4 regions of the Kosakonia oryzae genome follow, and region 3 is predicted to be linked to each of the others. Evidence: predicted binding sites of a transcription regulator. Region 3 holds the regulator's gene; each other region holds the start of a gene.

Region 1 (8,223 bases), 2.2 Mb from region 3:
TATTGCGCTCGCGGTGGCGCTGGGCGCTCGCGTCTTCCCGCGCGTAGCACCGCTGGACTGGACTATCCTCGCCTCAGCGGGCACCCTTGGCGCGCTGTTCGGCACGCCAGTGGCGGCAGCGCTGGTGTTTTCGCAAACCCTGACCGCCAGCAATGACGTGCCGCTGTGGGACCGTTTATTCGCGCCGCTGATGGCTGCATCGGCTGGCGCACTCACCTCCAGCTTGTTCGCCCTGCCCCATTTTGCCCTGCCCATCCCCCATTATCCCCAGTTGCATATCGTCGATATCATCAGCGGCGCGGTGGTCACTGTTTTTGCTATCGCGCTGGGTATGGTTGCTGTCTGGTGTCTGCCGCGCCTGCACCGGTTGATACACCGGCTGCACAACCCGGTGATGGTTCTTGGCGTTGGCGGCTTCCTACTTGGCCTGTTGGGGATCATTGGTGGCCCGGTCACGCTGTTTAAAGGGCTGGACGAGATGCAACAGCTGGCCTTCGCCCAGACGCTAACGGTGACGGATTACCTGCTGTTTGCGGTGGTAAAACTGGCTGCACTGGTGGTTGCTGCCGCCTGCGGTTTTCGCGGCGGGCGTATTTTTCCGGCGGTATTTGTCGGTGTGGCGCTCGGGCTAATGCTGCATGAGCATGTCGATGCCGTACCCGCCGCCGTGACGGTTTCTTGCGCGGTGCTGGGTATGGTGCTGGTGGTAACGCGCGATGGCTGGCTGAGCCTGTTTCTTGCCGCCGTGGTAGTGCCGGATACCACGCTGCTGCCGCTGTTGTGCATCGTGATCCTTCCCGCGTGGCTGCTGCTGGCCGGAAAACCGATGATGATTGTTCCCCGGCGCGATGAATAACGCTTAGCTGTTACGCGCTTCGAGTGCATGGGTGACTTCCCGTAGCAGATCCGGCAGATCGGCTTTTGGCAGCATCACTTCTATCAACGCAAGGCGGTGGTGATGCGCCGCCGCTTCCAGCGCTTCCGCCAATTGCACGGTTTCACTCACGCGCCAGCATTCTGCCTGGCAGTCCACGCTTAAAGCATGGGGAAGATGGGTCCAGTTCCCGTTATAGCGCTGTTTTGCGCCGTGAATAGCGCGTTCGACCGTATAACCATCATTATTGAGCAGTAAAATAATCGGCCGTTGCCCGTCACGCAGCATCGATCCCAGCTCCTGAATGGTCAGTTGCGCCGCGCCATCGCCAGTGATCAACACCACCCGGCGTTCCGGGCAGGCGGTTTGCGCACCAAACGCGGCGGGCAGGCAGAAACCAATCGATCCCCACAATGGCTGAACCAGCAGTTCCGCTCCGGCAGGCAGACGCAGGGAAGCTGCGCCAAACGCGGCTGTCCCCTGATCCGCCAGCAGAATGTCATCAGGACGAATAAACGCCTGTACCGTCTGCCAGAGCGTCTCCTGATTGAGTGTTCCTTGATGAACCGGGGCGTGAGCAGCCTGCAGCGGGCGATGATTCGCCGCGGAATACGCTCTGGCACGCACGAGCGGAATCAACGCATTTATCGCCTCCCGCATCGGAATGCCGCTAAACCACACGTCGCCGACGCGGGCAGCAAACGGCTGGATTTCAATGGTACGCTCCTGCGCAAGCCGCTGGGTAAACCCGGCGGTCAGCGTATCGGTAAAACGCGTGCCGATACAGATCACCGTATCCGCCCCCTCTATCGCCTCTCGCACTGGCGCCGGGCTGGCCGCGCCGCTGTAGGTGCCAACAAAACCGGGTTGCGTTTCATCAAATAACCCTTTCCCCATTAGCAGTGTGGCATGCGGCAGCGGCGCATCTTTCATCCAGCATTGCAGCATCTTATGAACGCCAAAACGGCGGGCGAGAAAATCCGCCAGCAACGCCACGCAAGAACTGGTTGATAACATCGCCTGCACATGCTGACGAAAGGCATTCAGACACGCTTCGTTTACCGGGAACGGGGAAATTGTGAGAGCGTTTACAGGCGGGGTGGCAGGCATTTTTGCCACATCTGCAGGCAGCATCAGATAGCCCGGCCGGGACTGTGTCAGCATCACTTCGAGCACACGATCGATCTCATAGCAGGCATTTTGCGCCGTTAAAATGGCGCGTGCGGCGGTGACCGGCTCGCTCATCCGGTAAAAAGGGTGGAAATCGCCGTCGCCAAGCGTGTGGTGCAGCAATTCACCCCGTTGCTGTACACCGCTACAGGGCGCACCAACGATATGCAATAGCGGAACATATTCGGCATAGCTGCCTGCCACGCCGTTGATTGCGCTCAGTTCGCCCACACCGAAGGTGGTTAGCAACGCGCCCGCGCCCCGACAACGCCCGTAACCATCGGCGGCATAGGCGGCATTAAGCTCATTCGCGCAACCCACCCACTGCACGGCCGGGTGTTGAATCACATGATCGAGAAATTGCAGGTTATAGTCACCCGGCACACCAAAAAGATGGTGGATACCGCAGCCGGCGAGCCTGTCGAGTAAGTAGTCGGCAATTGAATAATCACTTTGCATAACGTTGTTCCCAGAGCTTTGACGTTGATCTGAGTATTAAAGAAGTGTGATGGGAGTCCAGGATGGACGCTCTATTCCAGGTGGAAAGTAAGCTTTACGACACAACCCGGTGTACTCTCGTTGAAGCCAACTTTGTGTAAACGTATACACTCAATCTACAACGACTAAAAAGGAGCACGGCATGGCTTTTCAGGCAGATCCTTCCCGTTATCAAAACATGGCTTATCGCCGCTGCGGCGACAGCGGATTAAAGCTTCCGGCCATTTCACTTGGGCTATGGCATAACTTTGGTGATACCACTTTGCTGGAAAATAGCCGTCAATTAGTGCAGCACGCTTTCAATCTCGGTATTACGCACTTCGACCTTGCCAATAACTATGGGCCACCGCCGGGATCCGCAGAATGCAATTTTGGCCGTATCCTGCATGAGGATTTTCACTCCCTGCGGGACGAACTGATTATTTCCACCAAAGCCGGTTACACCATGTGGGGTGGCCCGTATGGTGACTGGGGTTCCCGTAAGTATTTGATTGCCAGCCTCGATCAAAGCCTGCGCCGGATGGGGCTTGAGTATGTGGATATTTTCTACCATCACCGCCCGGACCCGGAAACACCGCTAAAAGAGACGATGCGCGCGCTGGATCATATTGTGCGCCAGGGCAAAGCACTGTACGTCGGCCTGTCTAATTACCCGGCAGCACAAGCGCGAGAAGCAATTGATATTCTTAATGATCTTGGAACACCTTGCCTGATTCATCAGCCCAAATATTCGATGTTTGAGCGCTGGGTTGAAGACGGATTGCTGGATGTGCTGCAGGAAAAAGGGGTCGGCAGTATTGCCTTCTCTCCGCTGGCAGGCGGGCAGCTAACCGATCGTTATCTGCAGGGGATCCCGGCGGATTCACGTGCTGCCAGCGGCAGCCGTTTTCTCAACCCGGAGCAGCTCACCACGCAAAAACTGGACATCGTGCGCGTGCTGAATGCGTTGGCGCAACGGCGTGGTCAGAAGCTGTCGCAGATGGCGCTGGCATGGGTGCTGCGGGATGATAAGGTGACGTCAGTGCTGATTGGCGCCAGCAAAATAAGCCAACTCGACGATGCGGTTGGCATGCTGCAAAACCGTCACTTCACTGCAGATGAACGTGCTGAGATCGATGCAATTCTGAGCAGTACAAAATAAATACCGTTTTAGCAAAAAGTGCTCCCATTCACGATTTAAGAGTTCCGCCAATAATACGGGGTATTGCCGCCCCGTAAAATTGTTGTAACAGGCCGTTTCGGCCCGATCGTGAGGAGAAGAGTATGTTCAGGTCACTGATTCTGGCAGCAGTGTTAATGGCTTCAGCGCCACTGGTCGCTAATGCTGGCGAAATCACCCTGTTGCCGTCGATTAAATTGCAAATTGGCGATCGCGATAATTATGGTAACTACTGGGACGGCGGACGCTGGCGTGACCGGGACTACTGGGGTCGTCACTATGAATGGCGCGGTGACCGCTGGTACAGACACGATCGCGGCTGGCATCGCGGCTGGGATAAGCACAAGGCTTACGAACGCGGCTATCGTGAAGGCTGGCGCGACCGCGATGATCATCGCGGCCCAGGGCGCGGCCATCACCACTAATTTTCGTGCCGCATAGCGCTCCGCTAACCGGCATTTAACACCCAGCCCGCAGCGCTAAACGCCTGCGGGCATTTTCATTATAAATCCGCAAGTGTTCCGATCAGCAGCCAGCCATTCAAGCTCACCACCAGCACCACAATTAACCAGCCTGTACGTTTCACCAGCGGACTATTTACCAGCCCGCCCATCAATTTTCGGTCGCTGGTAAAGACCAGTAACGGCACCAGCGCCAGTGCAATGCCGAAGCTCAACAGCACCTGGCTCATCACCAGGATACGGGTCGGATCCAGCCCCAGCCAGATAACGATAAACGACGGCATCATAGTAATGCTGCGGCGCACCCACAGCGGAATGTGAAAGCGAACAAACCCCTGCATCACCACCTGCCCCGCCAGGGTCCCCACCACGGTGGAAGAGAGACCAGCCGCCACCAGGCTCAGCCCAAAAATGGTTGCCGCTGCATGGCTTAAAAGCGGTTCCAGCGTCAGATAAGCCTGATCGAGATCGGCCACGCCGGTATGTCCGTTAAAATGAAACGCCGCCGCAGCCGTCGCCATCATCGCCAGATTAACAAAGCCGGCAATGGTCATGGCAATGCCTACATCCCATTTTGTCGCCGAGTAGCGCTCGCGCTGCGTGCCCTGATGCAGATGCTGCGTCAGCGACGAGTGCAGGTAAATCACGTGTGGCATGATGGTTGCGCCCAGCACACCAGCAGCAAGGAACACGGCGTCAGTTCCCGGCAAGCTGGGGATGACAATGCCTTGCGCCAGTTGCGCCAACTTCGGCTGAGAAAAGGCCAACTCAACAATATATGCCGCTGCCACAAACAGCAGCAGCCCGCCAATAACTTTCTCGAGCGGTTTTTGCCCGCGACGTTGCAGCATCAAAATAAGGAATGTTGCAATACCGGTGAGGACTGCGCCTTGCAGCAGTGAAACGCCAAGGATCAATTTGAAGCCAATCGCGGCACCAATAAATTCAGCCAGATCGGTCGCCATGGCGATGATTTCCGCCTGAACCCAGTAAAACCACACCAGCGGACGCGGATAGTGATCGCGGATCTGCTCGGCGAGATTTTTTCCGGTAGCGATACCGAGTTTGGCAGACAGTAGCTGGATCAACATCGCCATGATGTTGGCCCACACGACAACCCACAGCAGCTGGTAGCCAAAGCTGGCTCCTGCCTGGATATTGGTGGCGAAATTCCCCGGATCGATGTAGCCAATCGCGGCAATAAACGCAGGCCCCATTAACGCCAGCTTTAACTTGCGCGCTGCACGCCCACTGCTACTCTCAACGCGACTATTGTTCATTTATTGCCCCTAAATATAGCCTTTGCTATGTTTCATGCTAGCAAAATGAGAATGATTATCAAGTTCATTTAATGTGGATTTACCTGATTTCTCTGATAGCCAGAAACGATAGAAGGGCCGGATCGCAAGGATGGTGACGGCGATAGCAGGAACCATCGTCGAATTATGTTAAGAGTGTAGCATTTCAACGCAACTTTTCACTCCTTTACTTAACATAACAGAAATGTATGTTTGATCACTATTTTTGAGTCTGGTCACAGGACATCAATATAGTGCGTGTTTGATCTCGTTTTCTTTCCGCTTGTTACATAGAATGTGCACGAAATTTCTACCCGTCTCATATTTGGAGCAAATATGTCCCGCGTTCTGCACTTTGTCCTGGCGCTTGCTGTTGTGGCGCTGCTTGCCCTGCTTTTCAGCAGCGATCGCAAGAAGGTCCGCATTCGTTTTGTTATTCAACTGCTGGTGATTGAAGTTTTACTGGCCTGGTTCTTCCTGAACTCTGATATTGGCCTTGGCTTCGTGAAAGGCTTCTCCGAAATGTTTGAAAAACTGCTCGGTTTTGCCAACGAAGGTACTAACTTCGTCTTCGGTAAAATGAATGACGAAGGTCTGGCGTTCTTCTTCCTGAAAGTGCTGTGTCCGATCGTCTTTATTTCCGCCTTGATCGGTATTCTGCAACACATTCGTGTGCTGCCAATCATTATTCGCGCCATCGGGACGGTGCTTTCCAAAGTTAACGGCATGGGCAAACTGGAGTCCTTTAACGCCGTCAGCTCCCTGATTCTGGGTCAGTCCGAAAACTTTATCGCCTATAAAGATATCCTCGGCAAAATGTCACGCAACCGCATGTACACCATGGCCGCGACAGCAATGTCTACGGTTTCCATGTCCATCGTCGGCGCGTACATGACCATGCTCCAGCCGAAATATGTGGTAGCGGCGCTGGTACTGAACATGTTCAGCACCTTTATTGTTCTGTCGTTGATCAACCCGTACCGTGTTGAAGAGAGCGAAGAAAACCTGCAGATGGCAAAACTGCACGAAGGTCAGAGCTTCTTCGAAATGCTGGGTGAATACATTCTGGCAGGCTTTAAAGTGGCGATTATCGTGGCGGCAATGTTGATCGGCTTTATCGCGCTGATCTCCGGCCTGAACGCGCTGTTTGCTGCTATTTTCGGCATCTCCTTCCAGGGCATTCTCGGTTACATCTTCTATCCGATCGCCTGGGTTCTGGGTGTGCCGGCGCACGAAGCGCTGCAGGTCGCCAGCATTATGGCAACCAAACTGGTGTCTAACGAATTCGTGGCAATGATGGATCTGCAAAAAATCGCAGCGAATCTCTCCCCGCGCTCTGAAGGCATCCTGTCGGTATTCCTCGTTTCCTTCGCAAACTTCTCCTCTATCGGCATTATCGCAGGCGCGATCAAAGGCCTGAATGAAGAGCAAGGCAACGTCGTTTCCCGCTTTGGTTTGAAGCTGGTGTACGGCTCAACGCTGGTCAGCGTGCTCTCTGCGGCCATCGCCGCGCTGGTTATCTGATAGCGACGCAAGCGACAAAAAACCGGGGAATTCCCCGGTTTTTTTATTCGTTCTCAGCCAACGGCTGCGGCTTGCCAAATAAATATCCTTGCAGATAATCCACTCCCGCCTCCAGCAGCAGTTCGCGTTGCGCTTCGTTTTCCACATACTCCGCCACAACGGTAAGAGATTTTGCTTTCGCCAGTTCGCAAATCGCTTTCACAATCATCACATCCTGCCGATCCTGGAGAATATCCCGCACAAAGCAGCCATCGATCTTGATGATATCCGCCTGCAAACGTTTCAGGCGCTCAAAGTTGGCATAACCGGTACCGAAATCGTCGATAGCAATTTTGAACCCTGCCTGGCGCAATTGCTGGATGTTAAGAATGCTGACTTCGGAATTGGAAAAGGCCTGCTCTTCGGTGATTTCGATAATCACCGTCTGCGGCGCTATCGCATAACGCTCAAATAACGCCAGAAACTGCGGAGCAAAGGCTTTTTGCATCAGCGTCATCGGCATCAGATTCACGGAAAATCGCGCATACGGGCCGGTTTGTGGGTGCCGCTGCATCCATTGCAGCAGGCGTTCAATTACCAGCATATCGAAGCGTGTTCCGAGATTGAACTGGGCGATAACGGGGATAAATTGGTCTGGCGTCATGATCTCGCCATCGCTGAAAAGGCGGGTAAGAATTTCCTGATACCCCTGCCCGTGCGCATCAACAATTGGCTGGCCGTAAAGCTGGATGCCGTTTTCATCCAGCGCGCGTTTGATCTTATTGAGCAGTAAAATGCGATCCGTCGTCTGGTCCGTCACCGTTTGCAGGCTGTTCGTGAGCGCCAGCACCTGATGCTGCACACTGGCCTCCTCGGCCAGCCAGCTTAATTGGCCAAGCGTCTGGTGCAAATCTTCGCCGCACGCGTGCAATTTGCCCCATGAGGCGCCAAATTCGATATCAAGCCCGACATTGTTCCAGAAGATGCGCCCGCTATTCAGATAATCGACCATATGCTGTAACCGCCCCGCCGTTTCCGGCCCCCTCAGCAACAGTAACAGCTCGCCCCCTGGCAACTGAAAAAAACGTTCCCCTTCCTGCAATAACGGCTGCAGGCGACGGGCAACGCTGCGCTTTACATACACGCGCATCATCATGCCGAAGTGTTTACTGAGGAACTCCATATTCTTCATATGCAGGCAACACACCACATCGTTTGGCTGTTGCTCCAGTTGTTTCTCCAGCGCGCGCAGATTCGCCA
Region 2 (8,223 bases), 130 kb from region 3:
CCCGCCAGTTGCGCGGCCAGTTCCGCGAGGGTTTGCGTGCCATCGATATGAATACCTAACGGCAGCACATTCAGCACCGGTCCGCTCGCCGTCAGCGCGGCGGACCCCATGCGACGCATAAAGATAAACCCGGCGGCGTAATCCATGCGTCCGCACAGGCGACCAAGCCACAGCGCTACCAATGCCAGCGCCAGATCGGCAGGCTGGCTGTTCGGCAGCGCACGGGTTAAACGGCGGAAATCATCAGTATTGAGCGCAACGTTCAGGCGCAGAATGTCGGTAGTCGCCGCGCGTCCCGGCAGCGGCATCGAAGAGAGTGAAACCGGCGGCGGCAGTTCGCTGCGCTGTTTCGCCCAGAAAGCCGCATCGCGCTGCCAGCCGTCGCTGTCGCGATAACGCTGATACTCTTCCACCACTTCCGCAAACGGCGTAAAGGGGGATGATGGCGTTTCGTCGCCGCGTCGCCAGACGCTGTAAATGGCGGCAATCTGGCGGGTAATGGCCGGGAAACTGAAACCATCAACCAGTAAATGGTGATAGCGTTGATACCAGTACCAGCGCTGTTCGCCCACGCGCAGGAGTTGATGGCAGACCAGCGGTTTACCGCTCTCGACACGCAGGTTTTGCGCCAGATCGGCGCGCATAATATTCAGCGCGGCGGCATGCGTATCGCTGTGAGTGCGTAAATCGGTAATAGCGGGCAACGCAAACTGTTGCGATTCATCCACCCACTGCCAGACGTCGCCGTTATCTTCCTCAAAGCGCAGACGCAGCGTATCGGCCTGCGCCATACCGGTGACAATCGCCTGCGCCAGCAGCGCGGCATCAATATCACCCTTCAGCTCAACGTAGTGCGCCACGCTCCAGGCGTTGGGCAGCGACGAGAGTTTTTCCGCCATCCAGATGCCTGGCTGGGCGGCGACCAGCGGTAAACGTTGCGTCATTGGCCGCTCCTTGCTGTCACGTAGTGCACCGGGGTTAAGCTCTGCCAGTGAGCGGCAAGCCACCTATTGCAGGCTTCCTGCGGCTGCGGTTCGCACACCACGCGCCAGCCGCCAGGCAACGCGCACTGCGCAGGCCACAAACTGTATTGCTTCTGGTCGTTTTGCAGAATATAAAACCGCCCTTGCGGATTATCGAAGGGGTTGGTGAACTCCATAGCAAACTCCTGTCATAGAAAGGCGCGTCAGCGGGCGCGGGTCAAAGGCTGCCAGAGGGTAATCAGCCCGGAAGTCAGCCCACCGCGCCAGCAAAGCGCATCATGTCCGCCGTCAACCTGACGCCAGAAAACCGGCTGCTGTATGCGTTGTAACAGGGATAAAAGCGCCTGATTGGCGCGAAAAATCAGCGGCTCGCGCACGCCCGCTTCCAGCACAATGCGCAGGCCGGAGGGGTGCAGTTCACCGCGTTGAAGTTGCTGGATAATGATGCCGTCCTGCTCTGCGCCGCGATGCGGCCACCAGTAAGAACCAGACTGGCTCAGCACGCAGCCAAAACGCTGCGGCCAGTGCAGCGCGGCATAAAGTGAAGAGAGACCGCCAAAACTCTGCCCAGCCACCACCGTGTGCTCAGCGCGATCGCTGAACGGTGCCAGCGCCTGCACCTGCGGCAGCAGCTCTTCCTGCACCGCCAGCCAGAAATCGGCATTGCAGGGCAGTTCGCGCGTGCGGTGCGCGTTATCAATCACATCGATCAGCACATAGACCGCCGCCGGTAATTGCCCCTCGTGGGTGAGCGCGGCCAGCGCAGGCCATACCGGCATACTCTGCGCCCAGAATTGCCCGTCGAGCAGCACCGCCAGCGGGCGTTCGGCGGCGTTTTCCTCGCCGGTGGTGTAGATCCACACGCGGCGCGTGTTGTTCAGCCGCTGGCTGCGCCAGTGCAGTAATTGCGGTTCATTGAAGGGCGTATCTAATGCCTGCCAACCCGGCTGTAGCGGCGCATCGGGCATTTCCAGCGCCGAAACCGGATGACCGCGCCCGCCGCGCCAGCTTTGCGGATTAAGCGGGTCGGCAATCGCCTGCGCCAGCAGTTTGCGCCAGCCTTCGCGGAGGGCGGCGCGATCCGGCGGAGTGGCAGCACACACAGCGGGGGAAAAGTCGTCGTGATGTTGTGAAGGTATCAGGCAATAACTGCCCCGCCAGCCTGCTTCAAGGTGAATCTCGCGGTACCAGACATCAGTACCGGCAATGCGCTCAAGCGATTGCGGCCGGGCATTTTGATGATGATCGGTCACGCCGGTGATATAGAGCCAGACCCGTTGAATGGAGGATGTGGTTTCCGTGCCTGCCGGATCCCGCCACCAAAACGTGACGCGGTATCCGCCCGCTTCCTGCACCCATTCCGGCCCCTGTTTTGACTCCCACCAGGCAGCACTTCCCGTTGTTGACGTCACGTCTATTACCCCAATTATGCTGTGGAAATTTTTGCTTGCACTTCTAAATTTGTTGATAATATTATTGATAACAATTTGCATTTGCAATAGCGTATTAACGCGCTGTGGGAAGCGCGTCTTTCACTCAATTGGCCACCTTTGTCGATGCTGCTCAGGGCTGAATAGCTCGCTTTGTGCTGGCTCCATTATGCCGCCTCCTCTCCCGCTGGGAATGGATGAACCGGGGAAGCGGCGATGAAAATCAGGTAAAACAATGAATAACAAAATCAAGACCTTGACCTTATTGGTCAATCTGGGGATTTACGGTGCTGCTTTGCCCGCTATGGCGGCAGACAGCAATACCACCAGCTCCACCGCGAATGATGACACCATCGTTGTGACCGCCGCGCAGCAAAATTTGCAGGCGCCGGGCGTTTCCACCATCACCGCTGACGAAATTCGCAAAAACCCGCCAGCGCGCGACGTTTCTGAAATTATCCGCACCATGCCGGGCGTTAACTTAACCGGTAACGCCACCAGCGGTCAGCGCGGCAACAACCGCCAGATCGATATTCGCGGTATGGGCCCGGAAAACACCCTGATCCTGATTGACGGCAAACCGGTTACCAGCCGCAACTCCGTGCGCCTTGGCTGGCGCGGCGAGCGTGACAGCCGTGGCGACACCAACTGGGTGCCGCCGGAAATGATCGAACGCATCGAAGTGATTCGCGGCCCGGCAGCGGCGCGTTACGGTAACGGCGCAGCCGGCGGCGTGGTGAATATCATCACCAAAAAAGATAAAACAGACGAATGGCACGGCGCGTGGAATACCTATTTCAACGCGCCGGAACACAAAGACGAAGGTTCCACCAAACGTACCGACTTCAGCCTGAGCGGCCCGCTGGGCGGCGATGTCAGCTTCCGCCTGTATGGCAACCTGGCAAAAACCCAGGCCGACGCATGGGATATCAACCAGGATCATCAGTCTGAACGTACCGGTATCTATGCCAACACCCTGGCCGCCGGTCGCGAAGGTTCGATCAACAAAGATATCAACGGCGTGGTGCGCTGGGATTTCGCGCCGTTGCAGTCGCTGGAGTTCGAAGCCGGTTACAGCCGCCAGGGCAACCTCTACGCGGGCGATACGCAGAACACCAACAACGACAGCAGCACCAATAACTACGTGAAAGAGAACTACGGTAAAGAGACGAACCGTCTTTATCGCCAGAACTACTCTGTCACCTGGAATGGCGGCTGGGATAACGGTGTGACCACCAATAACTGGCTCCAGTACGAACACACGCGCAACTCGCGTCTCGGCGAAGGCCTGGCGGGCGGTCTGGAAGGGTTATTCAACACCAATAAGTTCACCGATATCGATCTTTCGGATGTGATGCTGCATAACGAAGTGAACCTGCCGCTGGAGCTGCTGGTCAATCAGACGCTGACGCTGGGAACCGAGTGGAACCAGCAGCGGATGAAAGACATGGCGTCGAACAAGCAGGCTTTCCAGGGCGGCCCGATTTCCGGTCTGAGCAGCACCAATCGCAGCCCCTACTCCAGCGCGGATATCTACTCGGTGTTCGCGGAAGACAACATGGAGCTGACCGACAGCACCATGCTGACGCCGGCCCTGCGTTTTGATCATCACACCATTGTCGGCAATAACTGGAGCCCATCGCTGAACCTGTCGCAGGGTCTGGGCGATGACTTCACGCTGAAAATGGGTATCGCCCGCGCTTACAAAGCGCCGAGCCTCTATCAAACCAACCCGAACTACATCCTCTACAGTAAGGGGCAGGGTTGCTACGCCAGCGGCACCGGCGTGGGCTGCTACATGATGGGTAATGACGATCTGAAAGCGGAAACCAGCATCAACAAAGAGATTGGTCTGGAGTTCAAACATGAAGGCTGGCTGGCCGGGGTGACGTGGTTCCGCAACGATTATCGCAACAAGATCGAAGCCGGTTATTCACCGCTGAGCCAGACCTCTGTCGGCAGTACCAAAACCGATCTCTATCAATGGGAGAACGTGCCGAAAGCGGTGGTGGAAGGTTTAGAAGGCACCCTGAACGTGCCGGTTAGCGATGCGGTAACGTGGAGCAACAACTTCACTTACATGCTGCAAAGCAAAAACAAAACCACCGGCGAACGCCTGTCGATCATTCCGGAGTATACGGTCAACTCCACCCTGAGCTGGCAGATTGTGCCGGATGTTTCTGTTCAATCTACCTTTACCTGGTACGGCAAACAGGAACCGAAAAAGTATGACTATCAGGGCAATCGCGTGACCGGTTCCGCCACCAACGAAGTCAGCCCTTACAGCATTGTTGGCCTGAGCGGCACCTGGGATGTGACCAAATACGTCAGCCTGACGGCCGGTATCGATAACCTGTTCGACAAACGCCACTGGCGCGCGGGTAACGCCCAGAGCACCGGCGGCAGCACCGGCTGGATGTACGGCGCTGGCGCAGAAACCTATAACGAGTCGGGCCGCACCTGGTATATGAGTGTGAATACCCACTTCTAAGTTGCACCTGCCCTCTCCCCCAACGGAAGAGCCCCGCTTCCCGGCGGGGAGAGGGCCGGGCGAGGAAACGCCATGCACACCACTCATCACACCGTTTCCCTCGCCGATCACACGCTTCATCTGATCGATTTTCTTCCCGCAACGTTTACCCATACCGATCTGCTCTGGCTGCCGCATCACGAAGCGCTTGCGCACTGCGCGTTAAAGCGCCAGACCGAGCATCTGGCCGGGCGCATCGCCGCGCTGCACGCATTGCAGGAGCAGGGTTTCAGCACCGTTCCGGCCCCTGGTGCGGCTGGCGAACCCTGCTGGCCGCGCGGCGTATCGGGTAGCATCAGCCACAGCGGGCAGCGCGCCGTTGCCGTGGTGGCGTCGCATCCTGTCGGCGTGGATCTTGAAGCGCAGTTCAGCCCGGCGCTGTGCAATGAACTGGCCGCAAGCATTGTTAATGCGCAGGAACACGCGCTGCTCGCCGCCTGCCCCCTGCCGTTTACGCTGGCACTCACGCTCGCTTTCAGCGCGAAAGAGAGCCTTTACAAAGCGTTTTCCCGGCTGGCGAAGCCCTTTCCCGGCTTTGCCAGCGCGCATATCACCGCCATTGATGATCGGCATCTTGAGCTGTGTTTTCTGGCGGAATTTTCCCCACAACTGGTTGATAAAAAAGTAAATGTCTACTGGCGAGCCGAGCACGAACAGGTAATGACGCTGGCCGTAGGTTTACCGTTCGGATCGTGATCCTTTTCTCCTTTTAAGAAATTAGCTGCGCAAACCGTAGACAGTTTGCCATCGTCGAATTATCGTTACTTTGAATAATAAATCATTATTGAATATATATTCAATGTGGAGAAAAAGATGAAAAAGACCCTACTGCAATCCGTTGTACTGGCTTCGATGATCGCTGCATCCGGCTCGCTTTTCGCCGCAGATAACGGCCTGATCGCGATTATTACCCCATCCCACGACAATCCGTTTTTTAAAGCAGAAGCCGATGGCGCCGCAGCCAAAGCGAAGGAGCTGGGCTACACCACGCTGGTCGCTTCCCATGACGACGATGTCAACAAACAGAACCAATTGATTGAAACGGCAATCGCCCGCAAAGCGAAAGCGATCATTCTGGATAACGCCGGGGCAGATGCCACCGTCGGTCCGCTGGAGAAAGCAAAAGCAGCAGGCGTGCCCACGTTTCTGATCGATCGTGAAATCAACAAAACCGGCGTGGCGGTGGCGCAAATCGTCTCCAACAACTATCAGGGCGCACAACTGGGCGCAGAGAAGTTCGCCAAATTGCTGAACGGTAAAGGCAAGTACGTTGAGCTATTAGGCCGCCAGTCGGACACCAATGCCAGCGTGCGGTCGCAGGGGTATCACGATGTGCTGGATGACAACCCGGAGATGAAAATGGTGGCGCAGCAAACCGCCAACTGGAGCCAGACCGAAGCCTTCACCCGTATGGAAGCCATTCTGCAAACGCACCCGGACATTGCCGGTGTGATTTCCGGCAACGACACCATGGCGCTTGGCGCGGAAGCAGCGCTGAAAGCCGCCGGAAAAAACAACGTCATTGTGGTCGGTTTTGACGGCAGCGACTACGTGCGCGACTCGATCATCAACAAAGGCAATATCAAAGCTACCGTGCTGCAACCCGGCTGGCAGCAGGCGCAAATGGCCGTTGAACAAGCGGATTACTTCCTGAAAAACGGCAAAGCGCAGAAGGAAGAGAAACAACTGATGGACTGCATGCTGATCGATGACAGCAACGCCAGCAAACTGAAAATGTTCAACCTCAGCAAGTAACGCGGAGGCGCTATGTGGTTAAAACAATGGGGTAACGCGCTCGCAGGGTGCGTCGCCCTGTTGCTCACGGCCTGCACCGTGGTGGATCTGGATGAGAACGGCAAGCCGATTATGCCTGCCGATCCGCATGCCAAAGCCAGCTTTGACAACCAGACGCCGCAGCAGATCGCGCAACAAACCTGGCAGGAACGCGTGATCAACGCCGCGCATCAACATGCGCTGAGCGCCGACACGCTGGCCGCCCAACAAAAAAACCCGGCCGCCGCGCCGCAGAGCGTATTTGTCCGGCTGACAAGCCAGGTCGAACGCATTGATACCAGTAATGAACGCGAACAACAGTTGCTGATTAACGTTAACGGGCAACCGCTGCCGGTGCAGCTTGGCCCGGTAATACGCGGTAACGCAATTCGCGATGCTACCGGTTTTAAATTTGAAGACTTTACCAACCAGGTCCAGTTTGCGCAGCTTTCCCGCGCCTATAACCGTGAAGCAGTAAAACATCTGCCAAAAGTTGACGCCAGCTGGGCCGGAAAACCGGTCACCGTACTGATGGCGGTCACGCTCAGCGGCGGCAAGCTTAATGACGCCGTGGCACTGGAGTTGCAACAGGAGGCACAGTAATGAGCGATCTACCTGTGGACGACATCATTCTGCGCACGCGTGGCGTGTCGATGCTGTTTCCTGGCACCGTGGCGCTGGACAACGTCGATTACAACGTCTGGCGCGGTAAAGTAAACGTGATTATCGGCGAGAACGGCGCGGGCAAATCGACGCTGATGAAAATTCTCGCCGGAGTGCAGCAGCCGAGCGTCGGCACCATCGAACTGAATGGCGAAACGGTGCACTTTTCCGACACCCGCTCCGCTGCCGCACACGGTATCGGCATGGTGCACCAGGAGCTAAACCTGTTTGAAAACCTCAACGTCGCCGAGAATATTTTTCTCGGCCGCGAGCTGCAAAAAGGGGTGACGCCGATTAACGAAGCGGAGCAGGAAAAACGCACCGCCGAGCTACTCAAGCGCCTCGATCAACCCATCTCGCCGCGCGAACTGGTTGGCAACTTAAAAGTCGGCCAGCAGCAACTGGTCGAGATCGCCAAAGCGCTGGCCGAGGATGCCGATATTCTGATCCTCGACGAACCCACTTCGGCGCTGAGTAAAACGGAAGTGGAGATCCTGTTCCGCGTGATCCGCGAACTCACGCGCCAGGGGGTGTCGATTATCTACATTTCGCACCGGCTGGAAGAGTTAATGGCAATTGGCGATGTCATCACCATTCTGCGCGACGGCAAATTTCAGGCCGAAGCGAAGGTCTGCGATATCGATGTGCCGTGGATCGTGCGCGAAATGCTCGGCAGCGATCCGGTGAGTAACTTCCTCTCGCCGGGAAGAACCTTCGGCGCGCCGGTTCTGGAAGCTGAAAACATCACCTGCGTAAACGCCAGCGGCGTCACCACGGTAAATGATGTCAGTTTTAAAGTGCATGCTGGCGAGATTGTCGGCATCTACGGCCTGATGGGAGCCGG
Region 3 (8,223 bases):
ATTCTGACATTCCGAGCTTCGGCGGCGGCTACGGCAATATCTTCCAGGATGAGCGCGACGTGAAATTTATGGTTATTGCACCGTTCACTATCTTCTGATGCGTTTGCCGGGTTATGCCCGGCTGAAATACAAGGAATAAGTAATGAAATCAGTACATTTAAGCATCTTAGCCAGCGCAATCTTCGGGGTATTAAGCAGCCCCGTACTGGCAAACCAGAGCACTGTCGACGCCATCAGCCAGTTTCATCTTAACTACGCGGTGAAAGATAACTTTGCCGCACAGAACGGCATTGATTGTGCGAAGCTTGGTGCCGACTGGGCTTCCTGCAATAAAGCGGTGATCACGCTGACCAACAAGGGTGAGGCTGTAACCGACAAGGATTGGACGATTTACTTCCACAGCATCCGTCCGATTCTGGAGGTGGCAAATGATCAGTTCAAGGTCACCCATATCATGGGCGATCTGCACAAGCTGGAGCCAACGGACAAATTTACCGGCTTCCCGGCAAAGCAGGCGGTGGAAATTCCGATTGTTAATGAGTACTGGCAATTGTTCGTCACCGATGTGCTGCCTCGCTGGTATGTGACGGCCGAAGGGGCAACGGCAAAAGTGATTGCCAATACCGATACCGAAGATCTGTTCCAGTTTGTTACGCCGCTCGACGGCCAGTGGAAACGTACGCCGGATGATAAAAACATCCTGATGACCGCTGAAGCACGCTTTGAGAAAAATAGCGACGTAAAAGCGCTGAACCTCTCCACGTTGCGCGGCCAAATTGTCCCCACGCCGCAGGAGGTAAAAATCTCCGGTCAGGATGTGGATCTGAGCAAAGGCGTGAAGCTCGATCTCTCTGCGCTGGGTGCGGATGCGCAGGAAGCCGTGAAGTCGCGCTTCGCGCTGCTGGGCGTCAAAGAGGGCAGTTATCCCATCCGTACAGAGATCGCAGTGAAGGCTTTTGCGGGTGATGAAGCCATATCGGGTGCCTATCAGTTGCATATTGGGGCAAATGAGGCGGTAATCACTGGCTTTGATCAGGCTGGCGTGTTCTACGGCCTGCAATCTTTGCTGTCGCTGATCCCTTCCAGCGGCGAGCAGAAAATTGCACGGCTTGAAGCAAAAGACGCACCGCGCTTTGATTATCGCGGTATTCAGCTTGATGTGGGACGTAACTTCCACAGCAAAGATGCCGTACTGCGCCTGCTGGATCAGATGTCAGCTTATAAGCTGAACAAATTCCACTTTCACCTTACTGATGATGAAGGCTGGCGTATTGAGATCCCCGGTCTGCCTGAGCTGACCGACATCGGCAGTAAACGTTGCCACGATCTGAGCGAGAAAACCTGCCTGCTGCCGCAACTGGGTTCCGGCCCGGACAGCAACAACAATGGCAGCGGCCACTTCAGCCGTACCGATTACATCGACATACTGAAGTACGCGAAAGCGCGACAGATTGAAGTGATCCCGGAAATTGATATGCCGGCGCACGCCCGTGCAGCCGTGATCTCAATGGAAGCACGCTATGACCGCCTGATGAAAGAGGGTAAAGAGAAAGAGGCGAATCAGTACCGTTTGCTTGATCCGACGGACACCTCTAATACCACCGGGGTACAGTTCTATAACCGTACTGGCTATCTGAACCCTTGCCTCGATTCGTCGCGCAATTTCGTCGATAAGGTGATTGGCGAAATCCAGCAAATGCACAAAGAAGCGGGCGTACCGCTGAACACCTGGCATTTTGGCGGTGACGAAGCGAAAAACATCTATCTGGGAGCGGGTTATACCGACCAGAAAAAACCGGAAGCGGGCAAAGGCATCATCGATCAGAGCAACCAGGACAAACCGTGGGCGAAGTCTCAGGTCTGCCAGACCATGGTCAAAGAGGGTAAGGTTGCAGATGTTGAGCATCTTTCCAGCTACTTTGGTATTGAGGTTAGCAAGCTGGTGAAAGCGCACGGTATCGGCACCATGCAGGCATGGCAGGATGGCCTGAAAGATGCCAAAAATGCCGCCGAGTTTGCCACCGATCACGTCAATGTTAACTTCTGGGATACGCTCTACTGGGGCGGTTTCGATTCGGTAAATGACTGGGCGAACAAAGGGTTCCGCGTCATTGTCTCGAACCCGGACTATGTTTACCTCGACTTCCCGAACGAAGTCCACCCGGCGGAAAGCGGCTACTACTGGGGCACGCGCTTTAGCAATGAGCGCAAGATCTTCAGCTTTGCGCCAGACAACATGCCGCAAAATGCTGAAACCTCACTGGATCGTGATGGCAATCCATTCAACGCGAAATCAGATAAACCATGGCCTGGAGCCTATGGTCTTTCTGCTCAGCTGTGGAGTGAAGTGGTACGTACCGACAACCAGATGGAGTACATGATTTATCCACGCATGATTGCGGTCGCAGAACGTGCCTGGCACCGCGCCGGTTGGGAACAGGATTATCAGGCCGGTCGCGAGTACAAAGGCGGTGAAACTCATCTGGTCGATGTAAAAGCGCTGGATAAAGACTGGACCCGCTTTGCAAATCTGTTAGGTCATCGTGAACTGGCAAAACTGGACAAAGCCGGTATCAACTATCGCCTGCCTGTACCGGGCGCGCGCGTGGTTGGCGGCAAGCTGGAAGCCAATACCAGCTTCCCGGGAATGGTCGTGGAATATTCTACGGACGGCGGTAAAAACTGGCTGCGTTATGATGATAAAGCGCGTCCGCAGGTAAGCGGGGAAGTGCAGATCCGTACCGCCAGCCCGGACGGCAAACGTTTCAGCCGTGTGGATAGTGTGAAAGCGTAATTATTGTTGAAGTAATCTGCCCGGCGGCGAAAACCTGTCGGGCATTTTTGTTTCTGCAGGGCAAAAAAAAAGCCAACCTTAAGGTTGGCTTGAGTATGAAAAGGGGTTATTTCGCGTCGTGCGCGTGTTCATCTTCGCGGCAGTCACCCTCGGCGCAGTGGCCATACAGGTAAAGACTATGGTTCGTCAGACGAATGCCATGTTTCGCGGCGATTTCACGCTGGCGCGCTTCGATGGAATCATCACTGAATTCGATCACTTTGCCGCAGTCGAGGCAAATCAGATGATCGTGGTGATGTTGCTGAGTCAGTTCAAAAACGGATTTCCCGCCTTCGAAATTATGACGGGTCACAATGCCGGCGTCGTCAAACTGGTTCAGTACACGATATACTGTTGCCAGCCCGATCTCTTCGCCCATGTCGATCAGTCGTTTATATAAATCTTCCGCACTGACATGATGGTTATCCGGTTCCTGAAGCACTTCCAGGATTTTTAACCGAGGAAGCGTGACTTTCAGGCCAGCCTTCTTTAATGCGGTATTGTTGTCAGTCATGCGGAATCTGTCCTGTTGCTATACGATTCACTTCCTCAATGGAAGTTAGAAGGAATGCACCTGGGATAATGCGTCTCATTATAGAACTGCCATGGCTAAATGAAAACTGCAAGTCCTCAAGTAAAGTAAGCTTTTAAAACGTGGTGTCACCAGCAACTCCTGTGCTTCATGACACCACTTTAGCAGGGCTTATTGTACAGCGATGGAGAAAAAAGTTAAAAATTTGTAGCAATTATTTCCATTGCTTTTACCTATTAATACTACGTAACCCACAGATTACGCCGTAAAATCAGGCATTGATGATGTCATCAAGGTGCAGCTCTTCGCGAACTTGCTTAACCCATTTTTGTACACGTTCTGCGGTCATTTCTGGCTGACGATCTTCGTCAATCGCCAGACCAACGAAATGGTCATCATCCACCAGCCCTTTAGAGGCTTCGAAATGGTAGCCTGCAGTTGGCCAGTGGCCCACGATGGTCGCGCCGCGCGGCTCAATAATATCGCGGATCGTACCCAGCGCATCGCAGAAATACTCTGCATAGTCTTCTTGATCGCCGCAGCCAAACAGCGCAACTAACTTACCATTAAAATCAATCTCTTCCAGCGTCGGGAAGAAATCATCCCAGTCGCACTGCGCTTCGCCATAATACCAGGTCGGAATGCCGAGCAACAGAATGTCATATCCTTCGATATCTTCCTTGCTGCTCTTGGCAATGTCATGTACGTCGGCAACGTCCTTACCAAGCTGACTCTGAATCATTTTCGCAATATTTTCGGTGTTGCCGGTGTCGCTGCCGAAGAAAATACCTGTAATTGCCATGAGTAAAATAACCTCTTGAAACCTAATGAATATGATGGTGGCGCTCTGCCCACAGATAAGGGCAATCATAGCAGAACAGAGAAGCGCGCGAAAACAGCTATCGCCGCGGAGTGCACTGTATGACACATGAAAACGTAAAAATAAGAGAGGTGATTCGGAGTAATTACTTTCCGCGCAATGCGCTCAACTGTGCCAGCAGCATCTCTTCGATAAGTTCGCTGCGGCTCATGTCACGCGCATCGGCAAGTTCGTTTAACGCATCAACGGCTTCCACGTTCAGTTTTAACTCGACGCGTTTAAGCCCACGAACTTTATCGCGTTTTAGCTGATTGCGTTTGTTGATGCGTAACTGTTCATCACGCGAGAGCGGATTCGTCTTCGGCCGTCCCGGGCGACGCTCATTCGCGAACAGATCCAGGGTTGTACGGTCCGTTTGTTCTTTAGCCATGTTTAAGCATACTACGGGAAAGACAAGCAATCGGGCTGCCGCCCGGGCTGAATAGCGCGCCATCATACATCAGCATAACGGGCGCGCCAACGGGCGGACGCGTTCTGGCGACCGGTCGCCGCCTTTTTAATCAGTTTGACTTTTCAGCGAGATAACGATTAATTGCCCGCATCACCGCTTCAGGTTTTTCCGCATGCACCCAGTGGCCGGCGCCAGCAATCACATGCGCGCGCGCCTGCGGGAACTGTTCAAGCAAAGCGCTCCGGTACTGCTCTGTAACGTAAGGGGAGTTGCCGCCGCAGACAAACAGTGCCGGATAAGGCCATGCGGGAATGGTTTCCCAGCCGACAATATGCGGATATTGCTCCCACAACACCGGCACATTGAAACGCCACGCCCCCTCAACAAACGATTTCAGCAGAAACTGGATTACGCCTTCTTCTTTTATATGCTCGCGCATTAGCGAAGCCGCTTGCTGGCGCGTAGTGACCCGCGCGTCAGTGACCGCATTGATCGCGGCAAATATCTCGTCATGGCGGCGAACGTGGTAATCGACCGGTGCAATATCAATCGCCACCAGCTTTTCTACGCGCTCCGGCGCCAGCGCCGATAGCGCCATCACGGCTTTGCCGCCCATTGAGTGACCAATAAAGAGAGCTTTGTCGATGTGATGGTCATCCAGCGTATCCAGCAGATCTTGCGCCATTGCCGGATAGTTCATTTCGTCGGAACGGGGGGAAAGACCGTGGTTGCGCATATCAACCTGCACCACGTCGTACTCCTGCACCAGTTCGCGTGCCAGTACGCCGAGGTTATCAAGGCTACCAAACAGTCCATGGACAAGGACGACAGGAGAATTGTTGTGCGGATGTTGTGCAGATTGCGCTCGCGTATTCAATTTCATAGGAAAGTTCTTTTTTTCACTCTGGCGGGTTAGGTTATTATGGTGAACATTCTGCCGCCCGGCTGCAAGGTTAAGAATTACTCTTACTTTTGTCGCCATCCTGGTTTGACGCTATCCGCTGTTGAGATTTCACTTTATAATCCCAACACTTGTATTCAGATTAGATATAGCACTGGATTAAGATGAAAACGATCGAAGTTGATGATGAGCTCTACAGTTATATTGCCAGCCATACTAAGCATATCGGCGAGAGCGCATCCGACATTTTACGGCGCATGTTGAAATTTTCTGCCGTATCACCGGCACAGCCTGCTGCTTCTCTTGCACCGGTAAAAGAGCCGCGTACCGTCGTTGCTGTCGAAGGCATCAAACCGGCCAATACCGCAAAAGATAAAGTCCGCGCCGTGCGTGAACTGCTCCTCTCTGATGAATATGCCGAGCAGAAAAAGGCCGTCAATCGTTTCCTGATGGTGCTGTCTACCCTCTATTCACTCGACGACAAAGGCTTTACGGAATCCACTGAATCACTGCACGGGCGCACAAGAGTATACTTTGCCATCAATGAGCAAACCCTGTTGCAGAACGGCAACCAGACTAAACCGAAGCAGGTGCCGAACACCCCATACTGGGTCATCACCAACACCAATACGGGCCGTAAATGCAGCATGATTGAGCACATCATGCAGTCAATGCAGTTCCCGGCGGAATTGATTGAAAAAGTTTGCGGCACAATTTAATCCTTGCATTGAAAGGACCAGGCAATGGCTAACCACCCGCGTGCGGGTCAACCTGCACAACAGAGCGATTTGATTAACGTCGCCCAGCTTACTGCGCAGTACTATGTGTTGAAACCTGAAGTCGGTAATTCAGAACATGCGGTGAAATTTGGCACTTCCGGCCACCGTGGCAGCGCCCATCGCCACAGCTTCAACGAGCCGCACATTCTGGCCATCGCTCAGGCGATTGCCGAAGAGCGTGCAAAAAACGGGATTACCGGGCCGTGCTATGTGGGTAAAGATACTCACGCGCTGTCTGAACCGGCGTTTATCTCCGTGCTGGAAGTGCTGACGGCAAACGGTGTGGATGTGATCGTGCAGGAAAATAACGGCTTCACGCCGACGCCTGCCATCTCAAACGCCATTCTGGTACACAACAAAAACGGCGGCGCGCAGGCGGACGGTATCGTTATCACCCCGTCGCATAACCCACCAGAAGATGGCGGGATCAAGTACAACCCGCCTAACGGCGGCCCGGCGGATACCAACGTTACCAAAGTGGTCGAAGACCGCGCTAATGCGCTGTTGGCGGATGGTCTGAAAGGCGTGAAACGCCTTACGCTGGATGCTGCGCTGGCTTCCGGCCATGTGACAGAAAAAGATCTGGTGCAGCCATTTATTGAAGGGCTGGCGGATATCGTCGATATGGCGGCGATTCAGAAAGCGGGCCTGAAACTGGGCGTCGATCCGCTGGGCGGCTCCGGTATTGAATACTGGAAGCGTATCGCGGAGCACTACAAGCTGGATCTGAGCATCGTTAACGATCAGGTCGATCAGACCTTCCGCTTTATGCACCTGGATAAAGACGGCGCGATCCGCATGGATTGCTCCTCCGAATGTGCGATGGCGGGCCTGTTGGCGCTGCGCGACAAGTTCGATCTGGCGTTTGCTAACGATCCGGACTACGACCGTCACGGCATCGTTACCCCGGCCGGGCTGATGAACCCGAACCACTACCTGGCGGTTGCTATCAACTACCTGTTCCAGCACCGTCCGCAGTGGGGCAAAGATGTCGCCGTCGGTAAAACGCTGGTCTCTTCAGCGATGATCGACCGCGTGGTGAACGACCTTGGCCGTAAGCTGGTGGAAGTGCCGGTGGGTTTCAAATGGTTTGTTGATGGTCTGCATGACGGCAGCTTTGGCTTTGGCGGTGAAGAGAGCGCGGGCGCGTCCTTCCTGCGTTTCGACGGTACGCCGTGGTCAACGGATAAAGACGGCATCATCATGTGTCTGCTGGCGGCTGAGATCACTGCCGTGACCGGAAAAAACCCGCAGCAGCATTACAATGAGCTGGCGGCACGCTTCGGCGCGCCGAGCTACAACCGTTTGCAGGCTTCTGCCTCCTCCGCGCAGAAAGCCGCGCTGTCCAAACTCTCTCCGGAGATGGTGAGCGCCAGCACGCTGGCAGGTGACCCGATCACTGCGCGTCTGACGGCTGCTCCGGGCAATGGCGCATCGATTGGCGGCCTGAAAGTGATGACCGACAACGGCTGGTTCGCCGCGCGTCCGTCAGGTACTGAAGACGCCTACAAAATCTACTGCGAAAGTTTCCTCGGTGACGAACACCGGAAGCTGATTGAAAAAGAAGCGGTAGAAATTGTCAGCGAAGTGCTGAAAAACGCGTAATAAAAAGGCTCCTTCGGGAGCCTTAATTTTTTGCGGATCGGGCGTGTTACCCGCTACAAACTCACCCCAGCGCCACCATCAGTGCACCGGCAGTAATTAACGCCACGCCCGCTGCTGCCACCAACGAGACTTTCTCACCAAACAGGATCACGGCCAGGATCACGGCAAACACCACGCTCAGCTTATCGATGGGAGCAACCCGCGACACGTTGCCGCTTTTGATCGCCATAAAATAGAACAGCCACGACAGCGCGCCCGCGACGCCGCTCAGCACCACAAATAGCAGCGCTTTTTTATCGGCC
Region 4 (8,223 bases), 110 kb from region 3:
ACGCCAGCAGCAATTGTTCCACCGGAGACGAAATACCGAGCAGCGCCGCGCCGAGCACAATGGCGAAACTGGCGCCGGAATTCACGCCAAGCAGGCCGGGATCGGCCAGCGGATTACGGGTGAGGGTTTGCATTAGCGCACCAGCAAGCCCCAGCGCGCCGCCGGCCAGCAGACCCGCCAGCGTGCGCGGCAGGCGCGCATCGCGGATGATGGCGCAGTCCGCGCTCTGGCAGACGCCGGAGAGCGCGTCGATCACCACGGCGGCGGGCATCGGTTTCGCGCCAATAAACAGGCTGAGTGTGGCGGCGACAATAAGCAGTATCAATAGTCCGGCGAGAGCAAAGGGGCGCGCCGGAAAAGCAGAACACGACATAATACGTCCCGAATTTGATAATGATAGTAATTATCGTTATCGATCTTGTTTTGATATGTTAACATGCGAAGCCGACATATGGACATAAAAAGTACGTATTTAAGGCGCTGTGATGAAACAACAATCCTGGCTGTTGAACCTTGGCCTGCTGCGCACGCATCCGGCTTTTCGCGCGGTATTTCTGGCGCGTTTTATCTCGATTTTATCGCTGGGCCTGCTTGGCGTAGCGGTGCCGGTGCAGATTCAGGAAATGACCCACTCCAGCTGGCAGGTGGGGTTATCGGTCACGCTGACCGGTTCGGCCATGTTTATTGGCCTGATGTTTGGCGGCGTGCTGGCGGATCGCTATGAACGTAAGAAACTGATTTTACTGGCGCGTTCCACCTGCGGCGTTGGGTTTATCGGCCTGTTTCTGAACGCGCAACTGGCGGATCCTTCGCTGGCGGCGATCTATCTGCTGGGTTTGTGGGACGGCTTTTTCGGCGCGCTCGGCGTGACGGCGCTGCTGGCGGCAACGCCTGCGCTGGTCGGGCGGGAAAATCTGCTGCAGGCGGGGGCGATCACCATGCTGACGGTGCGTCTGGGGTCGGTGATATCACCGATGTGCGGCGGTCTGCTGCTGGCTTCGGGCGGCGTGGTGTGGAACTACGGTCTGGCGGCGGCGGGGACGTTTATCACTCTGTTGCCGTTACTCAGCCTGCCCGCGTTGCCGCCTCCGCCGCAGCCGCGCGAACATCCGCTGAAATCGCTGCTGACGGCGCTGCAATTTTTATTTCGTAACCCGTTGATTGGCAGTATCGCGTTGCTCGGCGGGCTGTTAACCATGGCCAGCGCGGTGCGCGTGCTTTATCCGGCGCTGGCGATGAGCTGGAACATGTCAGCGGCAGAAATCGGTCTGCTGTATGCCGCGCTGCCGCTTGGCGCAGCAATCGGGGCGTTAACCAGCGGCAAACTGGCGCACAGCGAAAGGCCGGGCGTGATTATGTTGATGACCAGCGTCGGCGCTTTTATTGCGATAGGGCTGTTCAGCCTGATGCCGGTGTGGGCGTTCGGTGTGCTGTTGCTGGCGTTATGCGGCTGGCTGACCGCCGTGAGTTCGCTGTTGCAGTACACCCTGCTGCAAACCCAGACCCCGGAAGCGATGCTCGGGCGCATCAACGGCTTGTGGACCGCGCAGAACGTGACGGGCGATGCGATTGGCGCGGCGCTGCTGGGGGCGATGGGATCGATGATGACGCCCGCCTCATCGGCGAGCATCAGCGGGCTGGTACTGGCGGCGATCGGTTTAGTGCTGGTGGTGGCGCTCGGCGAGCTGCGCCGTTTTCGTCAGACGCAGCCTGCCGCGTAGGAAACGGAATGCAGGATGGCGCTGGCGCTTATCCTGCTTACGTCTGCTGTACCGCTTTATGTAGGCCGGATAAGGCGCAGCCGCCATCCGGCAAACAGATTAACCAAACAGCGCCGACAAACGCTGCAATACACGGGTGGCGCTGTAGTAGTCCAGGCGGAAGGTTTCTGCGCCGAGGGCGTAAACGCGTTTGTTCTGCACCGCAGGCAGATGCGCCAGCAGCGGATTCGCGCTCAGCGCATCGGCATCTTTTTGATCGCTGGCGAACAGAAACAGCGCTTCACCGTTCAGCCCGGCGGCAAGGTTTTCGCCGCCCAGTTGCACGATGTCGTGGCGTTTACCCTGGCTCTGGCTGGTTTGCAGATTGGCCGGTAGCGGCGCAAGGGCGAAGCCCAGTTGCTGCAGCAACTGGCCCTGTGCGGAGTCGCGGGTCCACAGGTTGGCGCTGTGCGCGGCGGGGGTATAAACCAGCGCAGTAACCGGCTGCGGTGGCAGTTTCATCCGCGCTTTGACGTCGGCCAGTTGCTGGTTGAATTCGCTGATGCGCGCAGCGGCCTGTTTTTCCTGGCCGGTAATTTCCCCTAGTTGGGTGAGCAGCGCCTGCCAGCTTTTATCGTCGTAATTGATGACCAGCGTCGGCGCGATGGTGGAAAGCTGGTCGTACAGCGCAAGGGCGGAATCGCCGCCGGTGGCGCTGATGAGGATCAAATCCGGCATCTGCGCGGCAACGGCCTCGGCATTCGCTTCACCAATGTAAAGACGAGCGACGTTGCGTTGTTTCGCCACGTCGCCCCACTGGCGCAGAAAGCCCTGCGCGTCGGCAAAACGGTTATTCGGCGTGGTCGCACCGCTGGCAATCACCGGTGCGTCAATCGCCAGCAGCGATCCGGTAAGGGTGACGCTGGTTGACACAATGCGCAGCGGCTTGCTGTCGAGCTGATGCGTACCGCGACTGTCGGTGACCTGGCGAGGCCAGCCGGCGGCGGTCGCTGAGGTTAGTCCTAAAACAAAAATGCCCAGCATCACTAAGGGCTTACGGAACAAAAAAGAAAATCTCACGGATTGCGTCCTGTTTTTGTTGAGGTTAATGCTTCTCATTTTCATCATTGCATGAGGGGGATGCAAGCATTAGCGGCGCAGAAGAGGAATCTGCTGTTGACAGCGCGGGTAATAACTTTTTATCTTACTGCAACAAAACACAAATGATAATCATTATTAATCTCACTTATCATTGTTGGAGGATGATATGGATATGTCCCTGGCTGAGGATATCCAGCAGTCGGCAAAGACACTGGCCGCGGATCAGTTTTTGTTTATGTCGCCGTACCGCAGTTTTATGACCTCCGGGTGCGTTGCCCGTTTCTCTGAACCCGCCGTCGGCGGTGATTCTCCAGAGAGCGCCTTCCAGACCAAACTGGCGCAGGCCTTTGCCGATGCGAAAGCGCAGGGCGTGGCCCGGCCGGTGATGGTCGGCGCGATCCCGTTCGATACCACGCAACCTTCAGCGCTGTTTATTCCGGCATCGTGGCAAACCTTCTCCCGCCCGGCACGCCAGCGTTCTGCCCGCTATTTCAACGCCAGCAATATGCCGAATGTTATCGCGCAACGCGAAATCCCGGAGCAGGAAACCTTCATGCAGATGGTGGCGCGTGCGGCACAGAAAACGGCCACGCCGGAAGTGGACAAAGTGGTGCTCTCGCGTCTGATTGAGATTGCCACCGACAGCCGCATCGACAGCGGCGTGTTGCTGGAGCGGCTGATTGCCCAGAACCCGGCCAGTTTCAACTTCCACGTTCCATTGCCGGATGGCGGCGCGCTGCTGGGCGCCAGCCCGGAACTGCTGCTGCGCAAAGAGGGCGACCACTTCAGTTCGCTGCCGCTGGCCGGTTCCGCCCGTCGCCAGCCGGATGACATGCTGGATCGCGAAGCGGGCAACAAGTTGCTGGCGTCGGAAAAAGATCGTCATGAGCACGAGTTGGTGACGCAGGCGATGAAAAAAGTGCTGCAACCGCGCAGCCGCTCGCTGACTTTGCCGGATTCGCCGCAACTGGTGACCACGCCGACGTTATGGCACCTGGCGACGCCAATTGAAGGTACGGCGCTGGCGGGAGAAAACGCCCTGACGCTCGCCTGCCTGCTGCACCCGACGCCGGCGCTGAGCGGTTTCCCGCATCAGGTGGCGAAAAAGCTGATTGCCGAGCTGGAACCGTTCAACCGTGAACTGTTCGGCGGCATTGTCGGCTGGTGCGATGACGAAGGAAATGGTGAGTGGGTCGTCACCATCCGCTGCGCCCGCATTCATGAAAACCACGTCCGGCTGTTTGCCGGGGCCGGTATCGTACCTGCTTCCTCGCCGCTGGCGGAGTGGCGCGAAACCGGGGTGAAACTGACCACCATGCTGAACGCATTTGGTCTGCACTGAGGAGCGAACATGAGCATTCCTTTTACCCGCTGGCCGGAAGAATTCGCCCGCCGTTACCGCGAAAAAGGGTACTGGCAGGATCTGCCGCTTACAGACATTTTGACCCGCCATGCGCACAGCGATGCCACCGCAGTCATTGATGGCGAGCGTTCGTTGAGCTACCGCCAGTTGCATCAGGCTTCTGATAACCTGGCGTGCAGCTTACAGGCGCAGGGGATCGCGCGCGGCCAGACCGCGCTGGTGCAACTGGGCAATGTGGCGGAGTTCTACATCACGCTGTTTGCCCTGCTGAAACTCGGTGTTGCGCCGGTGAATGCGCTGTTCAGCCATCAGCGCAGCGAACTGACGGCTTATGCCGCACAGATCAAACCGGCGCTGTTGATTGCCGATCGCGATCATGCGCTGTTTGCCGACGACACGTTTATTTCCACGCTGGATTCTGTTCGCGTGGTGCTGCTGCGCGGCGAACAGGGCGAGCACGCGCTGGAGGCAGCGATTGCCCGCCCGGCGGATAACTTCGTCGCCACGCCGACACCGGCCGATGAAGTGGCATTTTTCCAGCTTTCCGGCGGCAGTACCGGCACGCCGAAGCTTATTCCACGCACCCACAACGATTATTACTACAGCATTGCGCGCAGCAACGAGATTTGCGGTTTCACCGCGCAAACCCGCTACCTGTGCGCACTGCCCGCAGCGCACAACTACCCGATGAGTTCTCCCGGTGCGCTGGGCGTCTTCCTTGCGCAAGGTTGCGTGGTGCTGGCCGCCGATCCGAGCGCCACGCTCTGCTTCCCGCTGATCGAAAAACACCAGATTACTGTCACTGCGCTGGTGCCGCCTGCGGTGAGCCTGTGGTTGCAGGCGATTACCGAGTGGGGCAGCAATGCGCAACTGGCATCGCTCAAACTGTTACAGGTCGGCGGTGCGCGGCTGTCAGCAACGCTGGCGGCGCGTATTCCGGCGGAGATCGGCTGCCAGTTGCAGCAGGTGTTTGGCATGGCCGAAGGGCTGGTGAACTACACCCGGCTGGACGATCCCTTTGATCGCATCATCAATACGCAGGGCCGCCCGATGTGCCCGGATGATGAAGTGTGGGTGGCGGATGAACATGGCAATCGGCTGCCGCCAGGCCATGTCGGGCGGCTGATGACGCGCGGGCCGTACACCTTCCGCGGCTATTTCAATAGCCCTGAGCACAACGCCAGCGCCTTCGATGCGAACGGCTTTTACTGCTCCGGCGATCTGATTTCGCTTGATGAGCAGGGCTACATCACCGTGCAGGGGCGGGAAAAAGATCAGATCAACCGCGGCGGCGAGAAGATCGCTGCCGAGGAGATCGAAAACCTGCTGCTGCGCCACGAGTCGGTGATCCATGCCGCGCTGGTAAGCATGGAAGACAGCCTGCTGGGGGAAAAAAGCTGCGCGTACCTGGTGGTGAAAGAACCACTGCGTGCCGTTGCGGTGCGTCGTTTTCTGCGTGAGCAGGGCGTCGCGGAATTTAAGCTGCCGGATCGCGTGGAGTGCCTGGAGGCATTGCCGCTGACGCCGGTCGGCAAGGTTGATAAGAAACAGTTACGTCAGTGGCTGGCCGAGCGCGCCACCGCGTAAAGGAGAGAAGATGGCGATTCCAAAATTACAGGGTTACGCACTGCCTGCGGCGGCGGATATTCCACAGAACAAAGTCAACTGGCCGTTTGAGCCAGAGCGCGCTGCGCTGCTGATTCATGATATGCAGGACTATTTTGTCAGTTTCTGGGGCGATAACTGCCCGATGATGCAGCAAGTGGTGGCGAATATCGCTGCTCTGCGTGCGTTTTGCAAACAGCACCACATCCCGGTTTACTACACCGCGCAGCCGAAAGCGCAGAGCGATGAAGACCGCGCGTTACTGAATGATATGTGGGGGCCGGGGCTGACCCGTTCACCGGAGCAGCAGAAGATCGTCGCCGAACTGGCCCCCGATGAAGCCGATACAGTGCTGGTGAAGTGGCGCTACAGCGCGTTTCATCGCTCGCCGCTGGAGCAGATGCTGAAAGAGACCGGGCGCAATCAGTTGCTCATCACCGGCGTCTATTCACACATTGGCTGCATGACCACCGCCACGGATGCGTTTATGCGCGATATCAAACCGTTTATGGTGGCTGATGCGCTGGCGGATTTCAGCCGTGAAGAACATTTGATGTCGCTGAAATATGTCGCCGGGCGTTCCGGCCGCGTGGTGCTCACCCAGGAACTGCTGCCGGTGCCGGGCAGCAAAGCGGCGCTGCGCGCGGTGGTTCTGCCGCTGCTCGATGAATCCGACGAGCCGCTGGATGACGAGAACCTGATCGACTACGGCCTGGATTCCGTGCGCATGATGGCGCTGGCCGCCCGCTGGCGCAAAGTCCACGGCGATATCGATTTTGTCATGCTGGCGAAAAATCCGACCATCGATGCGTGGTGGGCGCTGCTCTCGCGCGAGGTGAAATAATGGCCAGCCTGGATTTTACCGGCAAAACCGTGTGGGTGACCGGTGCTGGGAAGGGCATCGGTTATGCTACCGCGCTGGCCTTTGTTGACGCGGGCGCGCAGGTTACCGGCTTCGATTTAGCCTTTCCCGGCCGCGATTATCCCTTCTCCTGTGAAACGGTGGATATTGCCGATGCCGCGCAGGCGCAGGCCGTCTGCAAACGGCTGCTGGCGCAGAACGAACGGCTGGACGTGCTGGTTAACGCTGCCGGGATTTTGCATATGGGCGCGACCGATGCGCTGAGCGCAGAAGCCTGGCAGCGCACCTTTGCTGTGAATGTTGGCGGCGCGTTTAACCTGTTCCAGCAGACGATGGCGCAGTTTCGCCGTCAGCAGGGCGGGGCGATCGTCACAGTGGCGTCCGATGCGGCGCATACGCCACGCATCGGTATGAGCGCTTATGGCGCGTCGAAAGCGGCACTGAAAAGCCTGACGCTGACCGTCGGCCTTGAGCTGGCAGCAAGCCGCGTGCGCTGTAATGTTGTTTCACCGGGTTCGACGGACACCGATATGCAGCGCATGCTGTGGGTGAGCGATGATGCTGAACAGCAGCGCATTCGCGGCTTTGGCGAGCAGTTCAAGCTCGGCATTCCGCTGGGCAAAATCGCCCGGCCGCAGGAAGTGGCGAACACCGTGCTGTTTCTGGCGTCCGATCTGGCCAGCCATATCACCCTGCAGGATATCGTGGTGGATGGCGGCTCAACGCTGGGGGCGTAGATGATCTGGAAACGTCACTTAACGCTTGAGGAACTGAATGCCAGCAGTGAAAACACGCTGGTGGCGCATCTGGCCATTCTCTATACCCGCATCGGCGACGATTTTATCGAGGCCGAAATGCCGGTCGATGCCCGTACCCATCAGCCATTTGGCCTGCTGCACGGCGGCGCGTCGGCGGCGCTGGCGGAAACGCTCGGTTCAATGGCGGGCTATATGATGACGCGTGACGGCCAGTGCGTGGTCGGCACCGAGTTAAACGCCACGCATCATCGCCCGGTTGCCCAGGGAAAGGTGCGCGGCGTCTGCCAGCCGCTGCATCTTGGGCGGCAAAACCAGAGCTGGGAAATTGTGGTGTTCGATGAACAAGGACGCCGCTGCTGTACCTGTCGACTGAGCACCGCCGTGCTTGGCTAATTTCTCCCTCTCCCTGCGTGGAGAGGGCATTCTTGCGATCCCGTTAACACAATCATGTAAATACCTGGTTGCAGGGCAAATTTCCCATGTTTCGAAGTTGTTAAAAACTGTGTGTTGATATAGATACAAAATGTAACATCTCTCTGTTTCTCACACGGACAACCGCTATGAACAACCCAGGGAAATACCTTATCTGGGCAATTCTCTCCCTTGTCGGAGCCTTTGCCCTCGGCTATATCGCGCTCAATCGCGGCGAACAGATTAACGCGCTGTGGATCGTGGTTGCTGCCGTCTGCATTTACCTTATTGCTTACCGGTTTTATGGCCTCTATATCGCCAAAAATGTGCTGCAGGTTGATCCGACGCGCATGACCCCGGCGGTACGGCACAACGATGGCCTCGACTATGTGCCGACGGATAAAAAAGTGCTGTTCGGTCACC

The links. The regulator Fur, encoded in region 3, represses iron uptake genes when iron is present. The targets are predictions, from matches to a motif close to ATAATAATGAGAACNACTATCAA.
Region 1: a site for Fur is predicted at 5,482-5,504, ahead of AWR26_RS07670 (Nramp family divalent metal transporter). Genes of this name have one in related genera too.
Region 2: a site for Fur is predicted at 2,454-2,476, ahead of fes (enterochelin esterase). Genes of this name have one in related genera too.
Region 4: a site for Fur is predicted at 2,918-2,940, ahead of fepB (Fe2+-enterobactin ABC transporter substrate-binding protein). Genes of this name have one in related genera too.

The regions. Positions count from the first base shown of each region.
Region 1 covers NZ_CP014007.2:1,574,194-1,582,416, reverse strand. Annotated here, with positions in the region: gene AWR26_RS07690 (ion channel protein) at 1-856, shown strand, start outside; gene AWR26_RS07685 (alpha-keto acid decarboxylase family protein) at 860-2,503, opposite strand; gene mgrA (L-glyceraldehyde 3-phosphate reductase) at 2,685-3,683, shown strand; gene ypeC (DUF2502 domain-containing protein YpeC) at 3,806-4,126, shown strand; gene AWR26_RS07670 (Nramp family divalent metal transporter) at 4,204-5,442, opposite strand; gene AWR26_RS07665 (NupC/NupG family nucleoside CNT transporter) at 5,797-6,984, shown strand; gene AWR26_RS07660 (EAL domain-containing protein) at 7,028-8,223, opposite strand, start outside.
Region 2 covers NZ_CP014007.2:3,903,278-3,911,500, forward strand. Annotated here, with positions in the region: gene entF (enterobactin non-ribosomal peptide synthetase EntF) at 1-944, opposite strand, end outside; gene AWR26_RS18580 (MbtH family protein) at 941-1,159, opposite strand; gene fes (enterochelin esterase) at 1,187-2,395, opposite strand; gene AWR26_RS18590 (TonB-dependent siderophore receptor) at 2,649-4,904, shown strand; gene entD (enterobactin synthase subunit EntD) at 4,977-5,639, shown strand; gene AWR26_RS18600 (D-ribose ABC transporter substrate-binding protein) at 5,757-6,698, shown strand; gene AWR26_RS18605 (DUF2291 family protein) at 6,711-7,319, shown strand; gene AWR26_RS18610 (sugar ABC transporter ATP-binding protein) at 7,319-8,223, shown strand, end outside.
Region 3 covers NZ_CP014007.2:3,775,522-3,783,744, reverse strand. Annotated here, with positions in the region: gene chiP (chitoporin ChiP) at 1-98, shown strand, start outside; gene AWR26_RS17960 (beta-N-acetylhexosaminidase) at 143-2,794, shown strand; gene fur (ferric iron uptake transcriptional regulator) at 2,901-3,347, opposite strand; gene fldA (flavodoxin FldA) at 3,637-4,167, opposite strand; gene ybfE (LexA regulated protein) at 4,331-4,615, opposite strand; gene ybfF (esterase) at 4,746-5,519, opposite strand; gene seqA (replication initiation negative regulator SeqA) at 5,702-6,256, shown strand; gene pgm (phosphoglucomutase (alpha-D-glucose-1,6-bisphosphate-dependent)) at 6,281-7,921, shown strand; gene AWR26_RS17925 (EamA family transporter) at 7,983-8,223, opposite strand, start outside.
Region 4 covers NZ_CP014007.2:3,889,407-3,897,629, reverse strand. Annotated here, with positions in the region: gene fepD (Fe(3+)-siderophore ABC transporter permease) at 1-373, opposite strand, end outside; gene entS (enterobactin transporter EntS) at 486-1,721, shown strand; gene fepB (Fe2+-enterobactin ABC transporter substrate-binding protein) at 1,821-2,744, opposite strand; gene entC (isochorismate synthase EntC) at 2,968-4,143, shown strand; gene entE ((2,3-dihydroxybenzoyl)adenylate synthase EntE) at 4,153-5,751, shown strand; gene AWR26_RS18535 (isochorismatase) at 5,762-6,613, shown strand; gene entA (2,3-dihydro-2,3-dihydroxybenzoate dehydrogenase EntA) at 6,613-7,368, shown strand; gene entH (proofreading thioesterase EntH) at 7,369-7,782, shown strand; gene cstA (pyruvate/proton symporter CstA) at 7,950-8,223, shown strand, end outside.